Regions from separate parts of the Bacillus sp. SH7-1 genome, predicted to be linked through region 1. Evidence: predicted binding sites of a transcription regulator. Region 1 holds the regulator's gene; each other region holds the start of a gene.
The links. The regulator Rex, encoded in region 1, represses fermentation and respiration genes when NADH is low (regulators of the CRP and FNR family bind a similar motif). The targets are predictions, from matches to a motif close to TTGTGAAATATTTCACAA.

Region 1 (3,220 bases):
TTTTCAAGCACTCGACCAGTACCTACTGCAATAACTTTACCCTCTTGTGGTTTTTCTTTTGCTGTGTCTGGTAATACAATACCACTTGCTGTTTTTTCTTCCGCTTGAACAAGCTCAATTACAACGCGATCACCTAATGGCTTTAGCATGAACAATAACCTCCTCATTTTGTTATGTAAATTTTATTTATTAGCACTCAGGTCACCCGAGTGCTAACACACTTATAATAATAAATAATCTCAATTTCTTTTGCAAGTAAAAAAATCATAATTTTTTCGCAAATTAAGCTATAAACTTTTCTATATAGAGTTCCTCTTCTTCTACCTTTACTATATGAATCGTTGTTTCCACTACTCGTATGTTACAATATGAAAGGACACCCTAAGTTGTTTTCGCTACACACACAACTTTCTCCTGTCTTCTATTATAATTTCAAACAAGGATTTACAAAAAAAACATAATGTAAGTAAAGTTTATATCGTAGGTAGCATCTTTACATGTTATCCTACCTTATCTCATACACTAGAGTTAGAAAGGATGGTTAAACCATTTGAAAAAACAATATTGGTGGGTTATCGTTACATACATTTTAATGCAGTTATCATCAATTGCTGGATTACCACTTCTCCTGAAAACTGGACTTTATGATAACAGGGGATTCACTAGGGAAGAGAAATTTCAACTCATAACTGGTCACTGGGCAATCATTAGCTTCTTTATTGCATTATGTATCGTACTTTGGTTACTTAGAACAGATATTCGCGACAGACATTTAGATACAAAGCGTTCTACTGTTCCAGCTACGATCGGTTGGATTTTTATCGGGTTCTTCTTAGCATTTTTCTCGCAAAGTATTGCTGGTATGATTGAAATGTATGTATTAGGTATTAAACCTGGATCTGAAAATACAGCAAGACTCATGGATATCGCAAGAACGACACCTTGGTTCCTTATCGTCATCTCTATAATAGGACCTATTTTGGAAGAAATCGTATTTAGAAAAATTTTATTTGGTACACTTTATAAGAAGTTTAACTTCTTTATTGCCGCTATCATTAGTTCCCTTGTATTTGCGGCGATTCATTTTGATTTTACTCACTTATTGGTATACACTGCTATGGGGCTCGTATTCGCCTTCTTATATGTAAAAACGAAGCGTATTATCGTTCCGATTGCAGCTCATGTTGCAATGAATACATTAGTTGCAATTGCTCAAGTTTTAGTGAGTAACGAACAAATTCAAGAAATGATTAAAGAAGCTGAAGAAATGCAAGGCTTTATCGGAGGATTTTTAGTATGAGAAACTCACCATTGTTCATGGCTGCATTGTACTTCCTTCTAGGATGTATCTTTACACGCTTCGCCATTACGAACGTAACAGATACAATTTGGAATATGTGGACAATACTATTTGCAGTTATGGCAACGATTGATTTTAATTTGGCACTTCGCCTTATCTTAGTTAAATTCACAAAGAAAAAACAATAATAAAACGCAGAGGTCGCTTCCTCTGCGTTTTATTGTGGATAATTTTTTAAAAAGTAAACAAGTGTTTGTAACTCCACTGCTAAATCAATATGATGAATTCTTATATTGTCTGACACATTTAAGCGTGCTGGTGTGAAATTCAAAATACCATGCACGTTTGTTTCTGCCAATCTATCGGCTACAGATTGCGCTACTGTAGCGGGTACTGTTAATATTGCCACTTGTATATCAGTTGATAAACGTTCTTCTAATTCATCTAAGTGATATACAGGAATGCCTCCGATTTCTGTTCCAACTTTCTCTTCACTAACATCAAACGCCATTTCAATTTTTGTATTATTGTTTTTCGTGAAATTATAATGTAAGAAAGCGGTCCCTAAATTACCTACTCCAATAAGCGCTACACGTGTTATATCATCTTGGTCGAGTGTTTCACGGAAAAATGATAATAAATAATTTACGTTATATCCATATCCTTTTTTCCCTAACGCTCCAAAGTATGAGAAATCTCTTCGAATTGTTGCGGAATCAACCTTTACCGCTTCACTTAATTCGGCAGATGAAACACGTTGCTTACCAGACAGAGATAAGTTTTGGATAAATCGATAGTATAGAGGCAATCTCTTAGCAGTGGCTTGTGGAATTTTCTGCTGCTCCATATAACCTCTCCTCTCTTCCTATCTTTATTCATATGCTTTAATCAAATACAGAAGTTTAGCACTTATTAAATTCCTTGTATAATAGAAAGAAGAAGTATTCTCTCTGTATTTTAAACTATACACTATTTTTAGTATGATTGAGAAATATAAACATGGCAAAGTTAAGAAATTATTTGAGGTGAAAACATTGATTTTATTACAAGTAAACGCGCTTTCGAAATTATACGGTGCAGAAACGATTCTTGCAAACATAAAATTGGAAGTTCAAACGAAAGATCGTATCGCATTAGTCGGACGAAATGGAGCCGGAAAATCTACATTATTAAAAATAATAGCTGGTGAGCTATCTCATGATGGTGGCGAAATTATAAAACCGAAAGATGTCTCAATCGGATATTTAGCCCAAAATACCGGGTTAGAAACGTCTTTAACAATTTGGGATGAAATGTTAACCGTCTTTACACACTTGCAGCAAATGGAGACAAAACTTCGAAGGCTAGAGCAAGAGATGGGAAAAGAAGAAAACTTTTCAAACGAGGCTACATATGAAAGATTATTAGCTGATTATGACCAATTACAATTAGATTATAAAGATCAAGGTGGCTATCAGTACGAAGCAGATATCCGTTCGATTTTAAGTGGTCTTGGCTTCCCAGTTGAAACGCACCAGACGACGATTTCTACATTAAGCGGTGGACAAAAAACACGATTAGCTCTCGGTAAATTATTATTAACGAAACCAGACCTACTTATTTTGGACGAGCCTACAAACCATTTAGACATCGAAACATTAACTTGGCTTGAACAATATTTACAAGGTTATCCTGGCGCAATACTAATCGTTTCCCATGACCGTTATTTCTTAGATAAACTTGTTACACAAGTATATGAAATTTCGAATAAAGAAAGTAGACGATTTGTTGGTAACTACAGTAAATATTTAGACTTAAAATCAGCACTATACGAGCAAGAAATGAAACGTTATGAAAAACAACAGGATGAAATCGCTAAGCTAGAGGACTTCGTTCAAAAAAATATAGCTCGTGCATCTACGACAAAACGTGCGCAAAGCC
Region 2 (3,220 bases), on a different contig from region 1:
TTGGTCCACCCCAATTATGCTTTGAGTACTTGTATATTGCCATACACTGACCATTCAGTGCGCTAATAGGAATTTTATAAAATAGCTTATTTGTATGAATGTTTACTCCTATTTCCAATAATACTTTATAAATCTCATAAGGATGCAGTGGTAAAAAATGCACAACATCATTCCATAAACATTCTAATTTGGGTATTTTACGTGTTAATAAGTGTTCTCTTTGAGTATGATCTTTATATTTTTGTATATACTCACCATATAAATTTGGATATACCCTTTTCAATTCATTTAATGGGATTAAATATTCTCCTTTTAGTTCTTCTGGTACCATATGATAAACATATTCCATAAATACCCCCTATAAAAGATATACTTCCAACTACCCAAAAGCGAACTTAGATTGATAGAATATAAATTTGTATACAATCTAAATCATAATAATGCCCTGTGGATAATTTCCTACTCAAAAAATTCTTCGCCATCCGCTCTATAATGTCCTCTGTTAAATACCACTCCTATTATTCTCAAAACTGACACATTATAAGTGATTTCAATCACCACATTGTTTTTCATTTATCGCTATTCTTAATTTAGATATTACATTCAAACTTTATGGAGGCATTCATATGGAACATACATTTACTGAAACTTCTATTGTCGGTGAGATTGTTACACAATTTCCGAAAGCTAGTGATCTTTTTAAATCATATAGAATTGATTTTTGTTGTGGTGGTAATAAACCACTTATTGATGCAATTCATGAAAGAAATTTATCAGCAACAGAAGTACTTACAGAGTTAAATACGCTTTATCATAATATGAAACGATTAAATGCATCTGAAATTGATTGGAAAAGTGCTTCTTATCGTGAATTGATTGATTTTGTAATTCATAAACATCATCGTTATTTAAATGAAGAGTTACCGCAGTTAAGTCCATATGTGACTAAAGTATTACGTGTTCATGGAGCCAATCAGCCGCATTTAGCTCAAATTCATAAGCTATTTCATGAACTTAAAATGGAATTAGAACAGCATTTAATTAAAGAAGAAACAGAAGATTTCCCATTAATTTTAGAATTTGAAAAAAATCCAACTGATGAAAACTATGCAAAGTTACGTAAAGTAGTAGATGAACTAGAAAATGAGCACAATCATGCCGGAAATATTATAAAAGAACTTCGTAAAGTAACAAATGACTTTACCCCTCCAGAAGAAGCTTGTGGTACTTATCGACTTGTTTATCAACGCCTTGAAGCGTTAGAGTCTGATTTGTTTGAGCACATTCATTTAGAAAATAATATTTTATTTCCACGTGCCATTACGAGAGCATAAATAAAGTGCAGGACATGAGTATACATACTTATGTCCTGCTTTTTCATTTCACAAAAAATATCCACATCCACCTCACACAAATCCGAATTTTAACAATTTGTGAATCATTATAAAAATGTGATAAATATCACATCTCCCCCTTTCTTGATTTTCTATAATAAAAATATAATCCTTTGTTCAATATTTCACATAAAAAGGGGAAACGAAAATGAAAAAACGTTTAGTTATGATCGGAAATGGTATGGCTGGCATACGTTGTATGGAAGAAATATTAAAACATGATAGTGATTCATATGAGATTACTATTTTTGGAGATGAACCACATCCAAATTACAATCGTATTATGCTCTCTCATGTTTTACAAGGCAAAACAAATATGCAAGATATCATTATGAATGAATACAGTTGGTATGAAGAAAACGAAATAACTTTGTATACAAATGAAAAAGTTCAAAGTATTAACCGAGAAGAAAAAATTATTATGACAGAAAAGAATCGTACTCTTACATATGACAAGCTTATTCTTGCAACAGGTTCTAGTGCTTTTATTTTACCTGTTGAAGGTTCCACTCTTCCTGGTGTAACAGGATTTCGAACTATTGAAGATACACAGTTTATGATTGATACTGCTAAAGAAAAGAAAAAGGCGGTTGTCATTGGTGGTGGATTACTTGGTTTAGAAGCCGCAAGAGGTCTTATTGACTTAGGAATGGAAGTACATGTTGTTCATTTAATGCCTAGCTTAATGGAGCAACAATTAGATACGAAAGCAGCTTCTCTTCTGCGTGAAGATTTAGAAGCACAAGGCATGAAGTTTCTAATGGAAAAGAAAACTGTAAAAATTATTGGTACAGACTATGTTGAGGGCATTCAATTTGAAGATGGTGAAGTTGTAGATTGTGATTTAATCGTAATGGCTGTCGGAATACGACCAAATACGCAAATAGCAAAAGATGCTGGTTTAATTGTCAATCGCGGCATTGTAGTTAATGACTATATGCTGACAAATGATGAATCCATTTATGCAGTTGGCGAATGTGCAGAACATGATGGTATTGCATATGGACTTGTTGCCCCTCTTTATGAACAAGGTGCAATATTAGCAAAACATATAACAAATTTACAAACTGATGGATATACGGGTAGTATCGTCGGTACGCAATTAAAAGTTGCTGGTTGTGATTTATTCTCTGCAGGCCAAATTTATGAAGATGATCAAACGAAAGCAATATCCATCTTTGATGAATGTAAACGTTCCTATAAAAAAGTATTAATTCGTGACAATAAAGTCGTTGGTATCGTTTTATATGGTGACACAGCTGATGGTACACGCCTCTTTAGCATGTTAAAGAAAGAAGAAGATATACAAGAATATACACCAGCTTCCCTTCTTCACAAAGCTGGTGAAGAATGTGAACTTGATGTTGCTACAATGAGTGCGAATGACACGATTTGTGGATGTAATGGTGTTACGAAAGGTACAATCGTACATGCCATTTTAGAACAAGAATTAACGACTTTCGAAGAGGTAAAAGGCTGTACGAAAGCCGCAGGATCTTGTGGTAAATGTCGTTCGCTTGTAGAACAAGTTTTATCTCATACACTTGGAGATGCTTTTGATGCCTCAGCGCAATCTGCCGGTATGTGTGGATGTACACCTTTATCACGTGATGAAGTGGTAGCGGCGATTCATGAGAAAGGCTTAAAATCTCCAAAAGAAGTAAGAAATGTGCTTGGTTTTGCACATGAAGACGGCTGTTCAAAATGTCGCCCTGCTTTAAACTACTATTTACGTATGGCGATTCCAGAAGAATATGAAGATGATAAATCTTCCCGTTTCGTTAATGAAAGAATGAACGGTAACATCCAGCACGATGGTTCATTCT
Region 3 (3,220 bases), on a different contig from region 1:
CCTTCTACTACTTCGGTAAACCCAAGATCATTCAGGTGACGTGTAATCTCATAGCCATATGTTTCACGGCGGCTAATGATTTCCAGCACACACCCTTCCAGTGAACCTTTCAGCATTTCAGTTAAATTTTCCATGTTCTGATCCTCCTTTACCCCCTATTCTGTCTGACTTATATTCAGTATTACAGAGTACTAAGGCGAATTTTTACTGAATAGCTTTTGAGTAAAACCACACTATTCAGTATTACTTATTACAACTACATTGTATGACTAAGTAGCGATAGATGTCAACTGATTTTCACAATTTTTCTAAAATCCGCTCTTATCTATTGTTTACTGAAAACATTTTGAGAAACAGCACTACTCAGTATCACCTATTACTCCTACATTGTATGACTGAGTAGTTGTAAATGTCAACTCGATTTTTATATTTTTCTAAAATCAACTATTACCTATCCCGCTAAGAAAAGAAAATACCCCAAAACAAAAATTCTACATTTTTGTTTTGGGGCGCTATAGGCTAGCTCTTCTTCTGAATAAGACAGATCATCCTTTTGTTACGATAACATCATATCCATATCTTCCGCTGCAGTTGTAATTAGTTTTAAACCGAATGTTTCCTGTAATACATCAAGCACACCAGGTGAAATAAATTCAGGCGCCTTTGGACCGATACGAATATCTTGAATTCCAAGACTAAATAGCCCAAGTAAAATAGCAACCGCTTTTTGTTCAAACCATGATAAGACAATACTTACTGGCAATTCGTTCACTTCACATTGGAAAGCATCTGCTAAAGCAGCCGCTATTTTCACTGTAGAAATGGAATTATTGCATTGTCCTAAATCAATGTAACGTGGAATCTCTGTACCAGGCACAACACCGTAATCCACATCATTAAAGCGGAACTTCCCGCAAGAAGTCGTTAAAATAACTGTTTCTGGAGGAAGTGACGTTGCTAATTCACGATAATATTCTCCGCCTTTTCCCGGAGCATCACAACCTGCGATAACAAAGAAACGCTTAATCTTTCCTTCTTGTACTGCCTCAATAATTTCTGGGGCTAATGATAATACTGTATGATGATGGAACCCTGTTACTAACTGTTCATCCGATTCCATATGTACTTCTGGAAGTTCTAGCGCTTTTTGAATCAATGGTGCAAAATCATCATTTTCAATTTTTTCTACGCCCTCTAAACCTGCAATATCATACGAAAAGAGTCGATCAGAGTATGATCCTTTAATTGGCATAACACAATTCGTTGTCGCTAATATGGCACCTGTAAATTTTTCGAAAAGACGTCTTTGATCATACCATGCCTTACCAATGTTCCCTTTTAAATGCTTATATTTTTTCAGCTGCGGATAACCGTGCGCTGGTAGCATTTCAGAATGCGTATAAATATTAATTCCTTTTCCTTCCGTTTGCTTTAATAGTTCTTCTAATGCAAATAAATTATGGCCTGTAACTACAATAGCTTTACCCTCTACATGGTTTTGTGTAATTTGAACAGGCTCTGGCACACCGAAGTGATTCGTATGTGCCTCATCTAACAACTCCATTACTCGTAAAGCTGATTTCCCAACTTTCATAGCCATATCAATATGCTCTTGTTCATTAAAATTAGAATTTGTTAATGTCATATACAGCGCTTCTTGCGTTGTAGCATCTACAAAAGCATCCGTATAGCCTAACTGAGCAGCATGTGTGCGATAAGCCGCAATTCCTTTTAACCCAAACACAATCGTATCTTGTAAACTTGCTATTGTTTCATTTTTACCACAAACACCTATTACTTTACATCCGCCTGTTGGCGTTTGTTCACATTGATAACAAAACATTATCATCCCACCCTCTCCCAATCATTCCTTACAACCTAAGCATAATACCCATTAGGAAAAAAGGATGTGATATCAATCACAATACTAAGTATAAATTTGTGACAGTTCATATTGTTGAAATAATATTTTTATTGAAGTCAAAAAAACCATTACATAATCCTGTTGTTAAAGTTTTCAAATAGCTAGACTATTACTGAATTACATATTTAACTTTCTATTTCATAGTACGAAATGAAAATTTCGTACTATGAATCTCTTAAGCAAACAGAAATAGACATGCAAAAACGCTATTCTTTCTTTTTATCATTCAACAGAAAGAATAGCGTTTTTTCATTTTGAAGACCTATCAATTTTTTGATTAAATATTTTATGAAAAATCACTTTATTTACAATACATTTACACTATCTTTACAATATTTACATTATTTATATGATATATTTATATAGAATCTACTTAAGCAATTTCATGTACATTGTTATCTTTATAATCTCTGATCTGATTGATAAGAGATTATGTTATATTTTCATACCAGGGGTGAATGAGGATGACTGAAACTTTAAAAACACTTATAATGCTTGATGCTACTTACGTCGTTATAGCAATTATGACGGTACTGGTATTTGTATACTTGGAATTAAAATCTCAGTAACGTATGCAGACTTCGCATTTAAATATAGTTAGAAGAAAGCGAGGAGAAAATTGTTTCTCCTCGCTTTTATATTCCCACAGTTTCTTATTTCAACAAATCCAATGTATGTAAAAGTAAATACATGTACGATTCAGTAAAAAAGATCACCCAAATGGATGATCTTTTTATAATTTATCTACATATTGCTTCGCTTCTAACAATGAAAACCCAAAAACTTCTCTTACTTTCTTAACTGCTGTAACTGTTTTTCCTTCTTCCATAAGCTGACGCAACTCTTTATTAATTTCAGGTTCTCTATCTACAATTCCCATTTCTTTCGAAATTAGCTGTAATCTATCTTCCATCCTCTTTAAACGTGCATCCGTTTTCTTTTCAATTCTATTTAATTTTTCAGTAATATAAATAAATCCAAAGACCGCTATCGGTATGATCATCCAAAATTCCATGACTATTCCTCCTCATTAGCTTTCATTTGTTTTATTTCACTAACTTATGTAAATTTTACCATAGGACACATTTAATGTATAATAGTAATATACAACACTGTTGATAAAACCTTTTATTTTAAGGGGGCACTTTATGAAAAGATTCTTTAAGACATTACTACAATTTGTAGTTCTTTCAATTGGACTACATTTATTATTTGATATCGTTGGCTGGCTTGTTTTCAATGCGCCAATTAAAAACAAAGTAAGCATTATTTCCTTACTAACAGCCTCATGGCTAA
Region 4 (3,220 bases), on a different contig from region 1:
ACTGCTGAATGCCCTAAACCACCGAGGCTTAACATTTCTTCGCAATATGTAAATCCTTCTTCTAATGAATTTGCTTTTACACAAGCTAATACTGGACTTAACTTCTCACGAGATAGTGGATATGCTGCTCCGATACCTTGTATTTCAGCTACAAGCATTTTTGTATTTTTAGGTACAGTAATTCCAACTAATTCGGCAATATACTGTGCTGATTTCCCTACAATATTACTATTTACTGCACATGTATTTTCATTAATAACAAGCTTTTCTAATTTTCTTCTCTCTTCCTCAGTTACAAAGTAACAATCATTTGCAATCATTTCTGTTTTCACATCATCATAAATTTCCTTGTCTACAATGATTGCTTGTTCTGATGCACAAATCATACCGTTATCAAAAGTTTTTGATAAAATCAAATCATTAACCGCTCGTTTTATATGCGCTGATTTCTCTATATAACATGGTACATTACCAGGACCTACACCTAGCGCTGGTTTTCCAGTAGAATAAGCTGATTTCACCATACCTGCTCCTCCAGTTGCCAAAACAAGCGCAACACCTTCATGGTTCATTAATTGTTTCGTTGCTTCGACTGAAGGTTTTTCAATCCACTGAATACAATGTTTTGGTGCCCCCGCCTTCACCGCTGCATCGTATACTGTTTTCGCGGCTGCAATAGAACAGTTTTGTGCGGAAGGATGAAATGCGAAAATAATTGGATTTCTCGTTTTTATCGCGATTAATGCTTTAAACATTGTTGTCGATGTCGGATTCGTTACCGGCGTTACCCCAGCTACTACACCGACAGGTTCCGCAATTTCTATTATTTCTTCATGAGGATCTTCGTGAATAATCCCTACTGTTTTATCTTTCTTTATGCTATGCCAAATATATTCAGTAGCAAAAATATTTTTAATGCATTTATCTTCATATACACCACGCCCTGTTTCTTCAACAGCCAACTTTGCAAGTGGCATATGTTGATCAACACCTGCTAATGCCATTTCATGAACAATGTTGTCAATTTGCTCTTGTGTAAAACTTTCTAATGCTTGTAAAGCCTTTCGACCGTTATTCACTAACGTATCAATCATCTCTTTTACTTCCTGCATTTCATTTACAACTTTCTCTTTGACTACCATGTAAATTCCTCCTATTCTGCTATCTTGGACTAAATAAGACCCTATAGGTCACAATAAGTCCCGATTAGCGTAAAAAAAATAGAGTTGCTTTCCTACATGAACTTCATTGTTTGTGAAACATTTCACATGATTGTTCGTGAGTAACACTTCATGAATTCAATATACATGAAATCATTTCATTTGTGTATGTCTATTTTGTGAAATATTTCACAAAATGATGTGATAAAAATGCACTGCCTATATTAGCAGTGCATTTTTACTATGCTAACGCTTGTGCTAAATCTTCAATTAAATCTTCTCCGTCTTCAATACCGACAGAAATTCGAATTAATGTATCTGTAATTCCTAATTCTTTGCGGCGATCTGCCGGGATGGATGCATGTGTCATTTGAGATGGGATAGAAATTAAACTTTCTACTGCTCCTAAACTTTCAGCCAATGTAAAGTATTGTAATTTCTCAAGTACTTTATTTAATGTTTCTTCGCTATCTACATCAAATGAGATAATCGCACCAAATCCATTTGCTTGTTCTGTTGCTAATTCGTGGTTTTGATGTGATGCAAGACCTGGGTAATATACTTTATTTACTTTTGGATGATTATTTAAGAACTCAGCAATAGCGCGTGAATTCGTTTCATGCTCTTCCATTCGAATTCCTAATGTTTTTAAACCACGAAGTAGTAAGAAGCTATCTTGTGGGCCAAGAATGCCTCCTGTTGAGTTTTGTACAAAGTGAAGGTCTTCTGCTAATTGTGGGCTATTTACAACTACTAAACCTGCAACTACGTCACTATGACCTCCTAAATATTTCGTTGCACTATGAAGTACAATGTCTGCTCCTAAAGAAATCGGCGACTGCCAATATGGCGTCATGAATGTGTTATCAATAATTGTTAATAAATCTTTCTCTTTAGCAAGAGTAGATATTTTTTTAATATCAGTAATTTTTAGTAGTGGGTTCGTTGGTGTTTCTACATAAATTGCTTTCGTATTTGGACGAATCGCTTCTTCAACTTCTTCTAGATTTGTTGTATCTACAAATGTATGCTCAATACCGAAGCGATTTAATACTTTCGTAATCACGCGATACGTTCCGCCATACACATCATCTGTTAAAATAACGTGGTCACCTTTTGAAAACAACATAATTGTCGCTGTAATAGCAGCCATTCCTGAACCAAATGCAAATCCAGCATGACCATTTTCTAATACAGCAATCATTTCTTCTAAAGCAGCACGTGTTGGGTTGCCTGTACGTGAATATTCATATCCTTGATGCTTACCAACTGCTTCTTGTTTGTACGTACTTGTTTGATAAATCGGTACGTTTACAGATCCAGTTGAAGGTTCTCCTATGCGAATACCATGAATTAACTTTGTCTTTGCTCTCATTTTTTATTCCCATCCTTTGTATATGTCTTTACTTAAATAGCGCTCACTACTATCAGGAAAAATCGTTACAATATTTGTACCTGGCGCCGCTTTCTCTGCTTCAAGTAAGCTTGCATGAAATGCTGCTCCTGAAGAGCTTCCAACGAGAAGACCTTCCTTCTGCGCTAATTCTTTCACTCGTAAAAATGCATTTCGATCAGAAATTGTATGAATTTCATCAAAATAAGATGTTTTCAAAAATGGCGGGATGAATTCAAGGCCAATCCCTTCTGTTTCATGCGAGCCAGCTTTACCACCATTTAAAATAGATCCTTCTGGTTCCACAATAACCGTTTTTATATCTACATTTTTTTCTTTTAAATAAGATGCAGTCCCCATGAATGTACCACCAGTTCCTGCTCCTGCAACAAATATATTAATCTCTCCGTTAAGTGCCGACCAAAGTTCAGGACCTAGTGTTTTGAAATAAGCACGAGGATTTGCTTCATTCGCAAACTGACTTGGAGAGTATGAATTCGGTATGTCATTTACTAACTCTTTCGCTTTTGCTATTGCGCCGGTCATTCCTTGCTCAGTCGGTGTATGCACGACTGTTGCACCTAGTGCTTTCATTAATTCTTGTTTTTCAATACTAAATTTCTCTGGTACACAAACAATAACGCGCAAATCATGTTGTAACGCTGCA

Region 2: nirB (NADPH-nitrite reductase large subunit) is a predicted target of Rex. The motif match lies at 1,508-1,525, and genes of this name have one in related genera.
Region 3: hcp (hydroxylamine reductase) is a predicted target of Rex. The motif match lies at 1,908-1,925, and genes of this name have one in related genera.
Region 4: adhE (bifunctional acetaldehyde-CoA/alcohol dehydrogenase) is a predicted target of Rex. The motif match lies at 1,338-1,355, and genes of this name have one in related genera.

Annotation. Positions count from the first base shown of each region.
Region 1 is NZ_QNUD01000031.1:9,892-13,111, forward strand. It holds gene groES (co-chaperone GroES) at 1-149, opposite strand, end outside; gene DN390_RS22635 (CPBP family intramembrane glutamic endopeptidase) at 551-1,300, shown strand; gene DN390_RS22640 (YdiK family protein) at 1,297-1,488, shown strand; gene DN390_RS22645 (redox-sensing transcriptional repressor Rex) at 1,518-2,147, opposite strand; gene DN390_RS22650 (ABC-F family ATP-binding cassette domain-containing protein) at 2,335-3,220, shown strand, end outside.
Region 2 is NZ_QNUD01000015.1:162,189-165,408, forward strand. It holds gene DN390_RS14625 (group-specific protein) at 1-349, opposite strand, end outside; gene ric (iron-sulfur cluster repair di-iron protein) at 627-1,334, shown strand; gene nirB (NADPH-nitrite reductase large subunit) at 1,543-3,220, shown strand, end outside.
Region 3 is NZ_QNUD01000007.1:57,739-60,958, reverse strand. It holds gene DN390_RS06620 (PadR family transcriptional regulator) at 1-134, opposite strand, end outside; gene hcp (hydroxylamine reductase) at 557-1,843, opposite strand; gene DN390_RS06610 (hypothetical protein) at 2,658-2,939, opposite strand; gene DN390_RS06605 (hypothetical protein) at 3,073-3,220, shown strand, end outside.
Region 4 is NZ_QNUD01000005.1:313,011-316,230, reverse strand. It holds gene adhE (bifunctional acetaldehyde-CoA/alcohol dehydrogenase) at 1-1,142, opposite strand, end outside; gene DN390_RS04940 (bifunctional cystathionine gamma-lyase/homocysteine desulfhydrase) at 1,402-2,535, opposite strand; gene DN390_RS04935 (O-acetylserine dependent cystathionine beta-synthase) at 2,539-3,220, opposite strand, start outside.